One region of the Bariatricus sp. TF06-38A genome, then DNA from elsewhere that is predicted to be linked to it. Evidence: a T-box and tRNA genes for the amino acid it is inferred to sense, from the RefSeq annotation. Region 1 holds a T-box; the other holds one or more tRNA genes.

The links. A T-box is a leader RNA that pairs with one kind of tRNA and senses whether it is charged. The one in region 1 lies ahead of proS (proline--tRNA ligase), so its partner is inferred to be a tRNA-Pro.
Region 2: it has a tRNA-Pro gene. The T-box ahead of proS (proline--tRNA ligase) is inferred to sense a tRNA for this amino acid. The anticodon was not compared.

The regions. Positions count from the first base shown of each region.
Region 1 is NZ_JAQFCE010000018.1:54-5,322, reverse strand. It holds gene PG418_RS12910 (non-specific DNA-binding protein Hbs) at 1-80, opposite strand, end outside; gene PG418_RS12905 (CotS family spore coat protein) at 253-1,248, opposite strand; gene PG418_RS12900 (CCA tRNA nucleotidyltransferase) at 1,326-2,654, opposite strand; gene proS (proline--tRNA ligase) at 2,667-4,112, opposite strand; T-box leader at 4,268-4,469, opposite strand; gene PG418_RS12890 (RluA family pseudouridine synthase) at 4,588-5,269, shown strand, end outside.
Region 2 is NZ_JAQFCE010000004.1:44,957-50,225, forward strand. It holds gene eno (phosphopyruvate hydratase) at 1-1,096, shown strand, start outside; gene PG418_RS05350 (GNAT family N-acetyltransferase) at 1,250-1,693, shown strand; tRNA gene PG418_RS05355 (tRNA-Gln) at 1,831-1,901, shown strand; tRNA gene PG418_RS05360 (tRNA-Pro) at 1,955-2,028, shown strand; tRNA gene PG418_RS05365 (tRNA-Gln) at 2,094-2,164, shown strand; tRNA gene PG418_RS05370 (tRNA-Pro) at 2,227-2,300, shown strand; gene PG418_RS05375 (M3 family oligoendopeptidase) at 2,513-4,189, shown strand; gene PG418_RS05380 (carbohydrate kinase family protein) at 4,524-5,269, shown strand, end outside.

The DNA of each region.
Region 1 (5,269 bases):
GCTTTTAATGCTTTTTCTGCATCTTTCTTTGAAATATCTGCCTGTTCTGCAACTGCAGCTACTAATTCTGTCTTATTCATGACTTACGTCCTCCTTTAAAATATACTCCCGGAACACCCCGGCATTTTGTCTTTTTGCTAGGTTTATTCTGCGTATCCATGCGTTCTGACACGCCCCTTACCCTACATATGTTATATAGGTTTTTACCTTCTTTGTCAAGTCTAAACCCTTAAAATCTAAGAAAACCGAACGCTATATCTGAAACGCAAACAGATTCCGCAAAAACCGCTTTTTTTCTTCTGTCTGTGCGACAGAAAGTGAAAGTTTTTCGACATTTTTTGCAGGAATCCATGCCTTTCCTGAGTGGTAATACGAATTGGTGATCTTCCAGAATTTTTCCGGATAAGCAAGACGGATTGCAAGGTAATCCCGTTCTTTTTTCCCAAGATTATTCACCGAATCATACGCTCTCATCATCCGATATCCAAGCCGTTCATCATAATGATGCTTTTCCATACATTTGCGCAGGAAATAATACAGATCTTCCATCTGAACATCCCGGTGTGCATGTTCAAATCCAGTCACCGCCATGCCCTCCTGACAGACCAGAAGATTATGATAATTATAGTCTCCGTGGACCATATGATTTTCTGCCTCCGCTTCTTTAAAAACACTGTCCAGATCCATATTTTCCAGTATTTTCAGCACTCTGTCTGCCCAAAAATACATCTGGTCATATCCCTTTAAAAATGCGATCTCAAACGGGCTTTTCACACTTCTTCTGCAGACAAATTCCCGAACCTTTCTGAGTTCTCTGTTATGCCTTGCATACTCCTTGATCACCGGATTTTCTTCTCTTCCTGCAAATCCGTTTTCTTCCCCAGCCAGACGCATGCATAGATGGATCCGGGCAAGATTTTCCGCACCGGCGATCAGTTCATTTTCACGTCTGACATCACACTCACGTCCCTGAAACCATTTCTTTAAGATATAGCCTGTTCCATCCTCGGCTTTACTGACATAAGCATCCTCTTTATTAAGCAGAGGCGTATCTACCCATTCAAATCCATTCGCATTTAACTGCTCATATATTTTTGCAAGCGCGCAGATCCGGCTCTCCTCCATGCGCGTCTCCTTCAAGAGGAGCAGCCCCTTATCTGTATCGCATAAAATAGCACCCCTTACTTTATGGGTGCCGAATACTTCCATCTGATATTGTGTCAATACACTGATTCCATAATCTTTCATGGCTTCCCCCTGCCGCTTTGTTTTACCGGTCTTTCTAATGTATGCAGGGGGAGACTTAAGTCATGCATGATTTTTGATTATTCCAGTTCTTTTATTCTGGCAAGTAAATATTCCCGTGTATTTTTCTCCGGTTCCTCGATCACTTCCTGTAAAAGTGTCTGGAGTGTCTGACCAATTTTCGGTCCTTTTTCAATACCTGCCGCGATCAGATCCTGACCGTTTACTTTCAGTTCTTTTAAAGAAACACATTGCTTTTTCTCCAGAATCTCCTGGTAGCACTTCTCGATACCAGCCAGATTTTCCAGCTTCTTATCACGCTGATAATCACTCTGTGCCAACGTATCAGCCATCCGTACCTTCATATAATACGGGAACAGTTCCGCACTGATCCGGTTCATTGCGCGGCGTACATGCTTCATCGTTGCAGGCATCCGGTCATCATGATACAGCACCAGCTTTGACACCTTACGCAGCGTATCATTATCGAATTTCAAGCGATGCATGATCGACTTTGTGAGTTCTTCGCTGACGTATGCATGCCCTTTAAAATGTGCCGTCCCATCCGGATCGACCGTCTTTCGTGCCGGTTTCCCCGTATCGTGAAACAGCATTGTAAGACGCAGCACTTTATCTGCCGGAATATTCATCAGCGCATGGATCGTATGCTCACCTACATTATAACAGTGATGCAAAGTTTCCTGCGTTGTTTCCATCATTGCATCGAATTCCGGGAGGATCACCTTTGTGATCCCAAGCTCATATGCATCCTGGATCTTTTCCGGATGATCGGAGACCAGAAGCTTTACAAGCTCTGTCTGGATACGTTCTGCACTGATATAGGAAAGATTTGGTGCAAGTTTTCGGATTGCCTGTCTGGTCTCTTTCTCAATCTCAAATCCAAGCTGTGCCGAAAAACGGATCGCCCTCAAAATCCGCAGGGCATCCTCCGAAAAACGTGCCTCAGCATTTCCCACACAGCGGATCACACCTTTTTTCAGATCCTCCATCCCATGAAACAGATCCACCAGTCCGTCCTGTTCATTGTACGCCATCGCATTGATCGTAAAATCCCTGCGCAGCAGATCCTCTGATAGACTTCTGGTAAACTGCACTTTACTCGGATGCCGGTTGTCTTCGTATTTCCCGTCAATCCGGTATGTCGTCACTTCAAATCCTTCTCCATTTAAAAGCACCGTAATCGTTCCATGCTCGATTCCGGTGTCAAAAGTTCTGGCAAATAATGACTTTGTCTCTTCCGGCGCTGCCGATGTTGTGATATCCCAGTCACCCGGCACACGTCCGAGAAAAGAATCCCGGACGCAGCCGCCGACTGCATATGCCTCAAAGCCATGTTTTTGTAATGTAGTTATAATTCGATTCACCTTTTCAGGTAACTGAATTTTCATATACATTCGCTCCTAGTATGCTTTTCCAAAATAAACAACATGTTTAGCCTGTTTGCCACAGAAAATACAGGTATCTCCGTCTTTTACCTGATCCTCTTTGCAGATACAGCGGGTGGTTGCTCCACCTGTTGCTGCCTTGATCTCATCTTCACATTCTGCGCTTCCACACCATTTTGCTTTGATGAATCCACGTTTGGTGTTGAATTTTTCATTCATTTCATCCATGGTTTCAGCAAAATCAATATGGCTGTCAAGGAATGCTTTTGCACGGTCATACATATCCTTCTGGATTGTTTCAAGGATCTCGCCAAGTTTTGTCTCGATCTCATCTAAAGAAACAACGATCTTTTCTCTTGTATCACGACGTACAACAACAACCTGGTTCTGTTCGATATCCTTTGGTCCGATCTCGATACGTGTCGGGATACCAAGCATTTCCTGCTCACTGAATTTCCATCCAGGGCTCTTCTCAGAATCGTCGATCTTCACGCTGTAGCCAGCTTTTTTCAGTCTCTCTGTCAGTTCATTTGCTTTTTCAAGAACGCCTTCTTTGTGCTGTGCGATCGGAATGACTCTTGTTTGAACCGGTGCGATTCTCGGTGGAAGAACAAGTCCGCTGTCATCACCGTGAACCATGATCAGGGCTCCGATGATACGTGTAGACAGTCCCCATGAAGTCTCATATACGCTGTGAAGTTCATTGTTCTTATCCAGATATTTGATGTCAAATGCATCCGGGAACGCATTTCCGAAGAAATGGCTGGTTGCAGACTGAAGTGCTTTTCCGTCATGCATCAGAGCTTCTACGGTGTAAGTGTCCTGTGCACCTGCGAACTTCTCGCTCTCTGTCTTCGGACCTGATACGAACGGGATTGCAAGGGAATCACGGATCAGTTCCTGATATACACGAAGCATGGTCAGTGTTCTCTGTTCTGCTTCTTCATAAGTTGCATGAATGGTGTGTCCTTCCTGCCATAAGAATTCTCTGGAACGAAGGAACGGTCTGGTTGTCTTCTCCCAGCGAAGTACCGAACACCACTGATTCCATACTTTCGGAAGGTCACGGTAAGACTGTACGGTTCTTGCCCACAGGTCGCAGAACAGAGTCTCCGATGTCGGACGGATGCACATTGGCTCCTGAAGAGTCTCAAGACCACCTTTTGTTACCCATGCAACTTCCGGTGCAAATCCTTCGATATGATCACTTTCCTTCTGGAGAAGGTTCTCCGGGATCAGCATTGGCAGATATACGTTTTCAACACCTGTCTCTTTAAATCTCTTGTCAAGGTCTGCCTGGATCTTCTCCCAGATTGCATATCCATTTGGAAGATAATTAAGACATCCTTTTACACTTGAATAATCACAAAGCTTTGCTTCTCTTACAACGTCGGTATACCACTGTGCGAAATCTTCATCACGAGAGGTAATCGCCTGTACAAATTTCTTTTCCTTAGCCATTGATAAAGTTCTCCTTCTCTTCATTTTTGATTTTATAAATAAGGTTATCATAAAACCAGAAGATGCTGCTCTCTGCAGCCTCTGCCGGATGCAGGGGATTCAGATCAGACATGCTTTGCCCGTAAAATAAAAAACACCAAATCTTCATGCCCCTGACAAGGGACCGAAAATTCGGCGGTACCACCCTAATTAATCGTATTACGATTCACTTCATTACCCGTTAACGCCAGGCATACGCCACACTTTTCATGCGGAACTCCAAGGTCGGTTCTATAATTTCCATGTAGCTTCCTCCCACCAGCCAGAAGCCTCTCTGTGCCACTTTCATCATATACTAGTCCTCTTCATCGTCAAATCTCTTCGATTTACTATAGAGTTTAATTGAGATTTTCGGATTTGTCAACCCAATTGACAAGCCCTTTCCGTTATGCTTTAATCAAAGAAACAAAATTTTCGCATATGGGGAGGAATTATTTTGCAAACACCTGAAATTCTATATGAAGACGACCAGATTCTGGTCTGCCACAAACCTGCCGGTGTTCCCGTGCAGACAAAAAAGATCGGCACACAGGACATGGAGAGCATTCTGAAAAATTATCTGTTCATCCATTCTTCACATCATGCCGGACATAAGCCACCTTATCTTGCCGTGATCCACAGACTGGATCAACCGGTTTCCGGCATCCTGGTTTTTGCCCGCACACCTGCGGCCGCGAAAAATCTGAACCAGCAGTTACAGAACGATCAATTTGAAAAATACTACCAGGCTGTAGTATGTGGATCCCTTCCGGACTCCGGCACTCTGACCGATTATCTGGTAAAGGACGGTCGCACCAATACCTCCCGCATCTGCAGTAAAAATACACCCGGTGCCAAAAAAGCTGTCCTTTCGTATGAAATACTGGAAACTTCCGAAGTGACTGGCTTATCCGTTGTTCAGATCCATCTCGGAACCGGACGCCATCACCAGATCCGTGTCCAGATGGCAGGTGCAGGCGCACCACTCTGGGGTGACAACAAATATAACCCGGAATTTGTAAATAAAAGAGGATATTTCCCGATTGCACTGCGGGCTTTCCGGCTTTCTTTCTGCCATCCGACCACCGGAAAACGCATGGAATTTGAAGTCCCATGTAACTGGGAACAGTTGGAAACAA
Region 2 (5,269 bases), on a different contig from region 1:
GCATGTGAATGACCGGATCATCCGGGAAATTCTGGGAATGAACGTGCTGGAGCAGGCGAAGCTCGACCGGATGCTTCTGGAGCTTGACGGGACAGACAATAAGATCAATCTGGGAGCAAATGCAATGCTTGGAGTGTCTCTTGCAGCAGCAAGGGCAGCAGCAGATGCGCTGGAGATTCCGTTGTATCAGTATCTTGGCGGTGTAAATGCAAAGCAGATGCCGGTTCCGATGATGAATATCCTAAATGGGGGACGGCATGCGGATAATTCCATTGATCTCCAGGAATTTATGATCATGCCGGTCGGAGCAGTCTGCTTTGAAGAAGGACTTCAGATGTGCGCCGAGATCTATAAGATGCTTCGGGCAATTCTGGAAAAGTACGATTATCCGACCGCAGTCGGGGATGAAGGTGGATTTGCACCCAATCTGCCGGATGCGAAAGAAGCACTACACATGATCATGCGTGCGATTGAAAAGGCAGGTTATAAACCGAAAGAGCAGATTGTGATCGCACTGGATGCTGCGGCGAGTGAGCTGTATGATAAAGAGAGAAAAGAGTATGTATTTCCGGGAGAGGCGAAGATGCACGGACATCGTGTGGCGCGATCGACGGAAGAGATGATTGATTACTATGAGGAGCTTGCAGGAGAATTTCCAATTATTTCCATTGAAGATCCGCTTGATGAAGAAGACTGGGAAGGTTGGGAGCTTCTGACGACGAGACTGGGACTGGATATGCAGCTTGTCGGGGATGACTTGTTTGTGACGAATGTGAAACGGCTGAACGCCGGCATTTTAAAGGAAATCGCCAATGCAATTCTGATCAAGGTGAATCAGATCGGGACTCTGACGGAAGCCATCGATGCGATCCAGATGGCGCAGAAGGCTGGTTATCAGGCAATTGTATCCCACCGGTCAGGAGAGACAGAGGATCCGTTTATTGCAGACCTTGCGGTGGCATTTAACACGGGACAGATCAAAACCGGAGCACCGTGCAGATCAGAACGGATCGCGAAGTATAATCAGCTTTTGAGGATTGAGGAGAAGCTGGGAAATATTGCCAGATATGAGAATCCATTTGTACGATTTTCATAAGATTTCCGGAAAACCCAGCCTCCGGGCAGGAGGTATTGAAAATAAAAGCGGTGCATGATATTATGCAGAGTATAAGAATGGGAAAAGGGATCACTTTCTAAGCAAACAGGGAGTGACCTCTTTTCGTGAGGATAATAAAAGGAGAACTGGAAAATGATCAGAAAAATAAAAGCAGAAGACAAAGAAATCTACATAAAAATGGCGCATGATTTTTACCGGATGCCAGCAGTGGATCATCCGGTTCCGGATTCTTATCTGGAAAAGACATTTGAAGAATGTCTGAAAAGTGATACCTATGCGGAACTGTTTATCCTGGAATGGGAAGGCAAGATCGCAGGCTATGGACTGATCGCCAAGACCTTTTCGCAGGAAGCAGGCGGGATGGTGTACTGGCTGGAAGAACTCTATATATTAGAAGAGTATCGTTCCAAAGGACTTGGAAGTGAGTATTTCAGATATATGGAAGAGCACAAAGAAGAGGGTGTGACAAGATTCCGTCTGGAAGTGGAAAAGGAGAATGAAAGAGCCTGGAAGCTGTATAAGAGACAGGGCTATGACTGGCTGGAGTATGATCAGATGATAAAAGAATTTTGCTAGAAAAATGTCAGAAAAAAGAAGAAGAAGTACTTGAAATGACTTTCTTTAAAAAAATGTAAAAAAATGCTTGCATTTTCGTAAAGATTTGCTATAATAAGTTTGTTCGCTGTTGAGAACCAGAGCGAACAAACAGATGATGCGGATTGGTGTAATGGCAGCACAGCAGACTCTGACTCTGTTAGTAGAGGTTCGAGTCCTCTATCCGTAGTTCCTTAATTGAATAAGGACTCAGCCGGACAGTTAGTTGTCCGGTACGGTTATCGGAGTGTGGCTCAGTTTGGTAGAGCGCTACGTTCGGGACGTAGAGGTCGCAGGTTCAAATCCTGTCACTCCGATTTGGTTTTCTGAAAATTTATAATGTTTTGTTCATTTCGATGGACAGAGATTAACAGATGATTGATGCGGATTGGTGTAATGGCAGCACAGCAGACTCTGACTCTGTTAGTAGAGGTTCGAGTCCTCTATCCGTAGTTTTTAATTGAATAAGAATTTAAGTTGGATATTCCGTTTGGAATATCCAATATATTTATTATCGGAGTGTGGCTCAGTTTGGTAGAGCGCTACGTTCGGGACGTAGAGGTCGCAGGTTCAAATCCTGTCACTCCGATTTTTGTATGTCTGAAGATAAGAATCTCTTTTGATGCAGATGTGGATTGAAGAATCCGGCTGTGTCAGAAGAGATTTTTATTCTTTCGTAACATTGTACGAAAAGGTGATGGAATCACAGGATGAGTTGTGATAAAATCGGGATAGAGCTGCTTTTGGGGAAAAGAATATGATTCTGACAGGCAGAGGAAAAAGATTGGAAAGAAGGAAAAGATGATGGAAAAATTTTCAGAGATGAAATATGTACGTCCAGATGGGGAAGCGTATATCCGGACCATCCAGAAAGAAACAAAGAACTTTAACGAGGCTGCAGATTTTGAAGGCGCGCATCAGGCATTTGTCGCAATCCTGAATGCAAACAGCCACTTTAATACGACACGCGTCATGGCAAGTATCCGCAACAGCCAGGATACCAATGATGAATTCTATCGAAAAGAGATGGAATATATTTTCGAGATCGAGCCGCAGATTGATGTCGAAATGAAAAAGTTCTATGAGAGTTATCTGAAGTCTTCTTACAGAACAGAGCTTGAAAAAGAGTTTGGAGAAGTTTATTCCAGACAGGCAGAGAACAAAGTCCGGCTTACCGATCCGTGTAATGCCGATCTGCAGATCCAGGAGAACAAGCTGGTTCAGAAGTATTTCCAGGTTGCAGCGGCACCGGTTACAGATTTTCACGGAGAACAGCTTGGATTCTATGGTCTGTTAAAGATGATGGAGGATACCGACAGAAGCATCCGTAAAGAAGCATTTGAAAAGTGGGCAGAGTTGTATAAAGCGATTTCGGATGAACTGGATTCCCTTTATACGGAACTGATCGGAATCCGTCAGCAGATGGCAAAGAACCTTGGATTTAATGGATATGCCGAGATGATGTATCAGAAGATGGAAAGATTTGAATACACGCCGGAAGATGTAGCAATATTCCGTAAGCAGATCAGGGAGCATATCGTACCGCTTTGTCAGAAACTTTATGAGGAACAGAAAGAAAGACTCGGTATCGAAGAATTAAAATATTATGACGAAAGTCTTACCTATCCGGATGGAAATGCAGTTCCGGAAGGAACGGAAGAAGAACTTCTGGAAAAGGCGAGAACCATGTATCATGAACTTTCCAAAGAGACAGGAGAATTCTTTGATTTTATGATGGAATACTGTCTGTTTGATCTGGAAGGAAGGCAGGGAAAACAGCAGGGTGGCTACTGTGACTTTATGGAAGAATATAAGGCACCGTTCATTTTTGCAAACTTTAATGGAACCAATGCAGATGTCAATGTCCTTACCCACGAAGCAGGACATGCCTTTGAAGCATACACAGCGTCACGCAATATTCCGGTATTATCGCAGACATACAGTACCGCAGAGATCAATGAGATCCATTCAATGGCGATGGAATATTTCACACTGCCGTGGATGCATCTGTTCTTCGGAGAAAATGCAGAAAAACAGAAAAAAGCATACCTGTGGGATTCGCTGGAAGCAATGCCATACATGGCATGCGTAGATGAATTCCAGCACCGTGTATACGCTGAAAATCTGACCGATGCAATGGAAAGAAGAAAAGTATGGCACGAACTGGAAAAAATCTATCTCCCATGGAGAGATTATGATGGCAATGAATTCCTGGGACAGGGCGGATTCTGGATGCAGAAACAGCACCTATTCATGTGCCCGTTCTATTATATTGATTACGCCGTATCCCGTGTAGGAGCCCTCGAATACTACGGAAAAATGCAGGAAGACCTGGAAGGCGCATGGAAAGATTACTACGCCCTCTGCAGCCAGGGCGGAAGCAAAGGCTACCACGAACTCCTCAGAATCGGAAACTTAAGCGACCCATTCAAAGAAGGAACCATCTACAACGTTCTGAAAAAATTGAACCTGATTTAAGTGAAAGAAAACTGAAAAAACACGATATCGATTACATAATTTTATTGCATGTATTGGAGGGACAAGGTATAATTTGCTTATAAGAGTATGGGATCGAAGATTATTATCGATAACCTTGATGGACGAATTGCGCAAAAGAACTGTTTCAAATTCTAATTTTGTGCAATGGAGATGAAACTCAAAAATCGTGGAAGCCTCTGCTGAACACGATTTTCGTCCTAAGAGGTTTATCGGAATGGTTTGCACAACTGAATTTGAAACAGTTCTTTTGTGTAATTCGTCTTCACAGCCTATAACTTTGCATCCAAGAGGATTATAAAGAGAGGAATCGAATATGGAAAAGATCTATGACGTAACCGCCTTAGGCGAACTGCTAATTGATTTTACAGAAAATGGAACAAGTGAACAGGGCAATCCGCTTCTGGAAGCCAATCCGGGAGGCGCACCATGCAACGTACTCGCCATGCTTGAAAAGCTTGGGAAAAAGACCGCATTTATCGGAAAAGTCGGAAAAGATATGTTCGGAGAACAGCTGAAAACTGCAGTCGAAGAAGTTGGAATTGATACACGGAATCTGGTAATGGATGAAGAAGTACATACCACACTTGCGTTCGTACATACTTATCCGGACGGTGACAGAGATTTCTCTTTCTACCGGAATCCGGGAGCAGATATGATGCTGAAAAAAGAAGAAGTGGACGAAGATCTGATCCGCGGGGCAAAGATTTTCCATTTCGGAACACTTTCCTCTACCCATGAAGGCGTGCGAGAAGCAACCAGATATGCGATTGATGTGGCAAAAGAAGCAGGATGTATCGTAAGTTTTGACCCGAACCTCCGCCCGCCACTCTGGAAATCACTGGATGAGGCGAAAGCCGAGATCGAATACGGACTTTCCAAATGTGACATCCTGAAAATTTCAGATAATGAAGTGGAATTTTTGTTCGGAACTACGGATTATGATGAGGGAGCAAGACTGATCCGTGAAAAATATCAGATTCCGCTGGTACTCATTACCCTCGGAAAAGACGGAAGCCGTGCATATTATAAAGATCTCCGGGTAGAAGTTCCGGGCTTTGT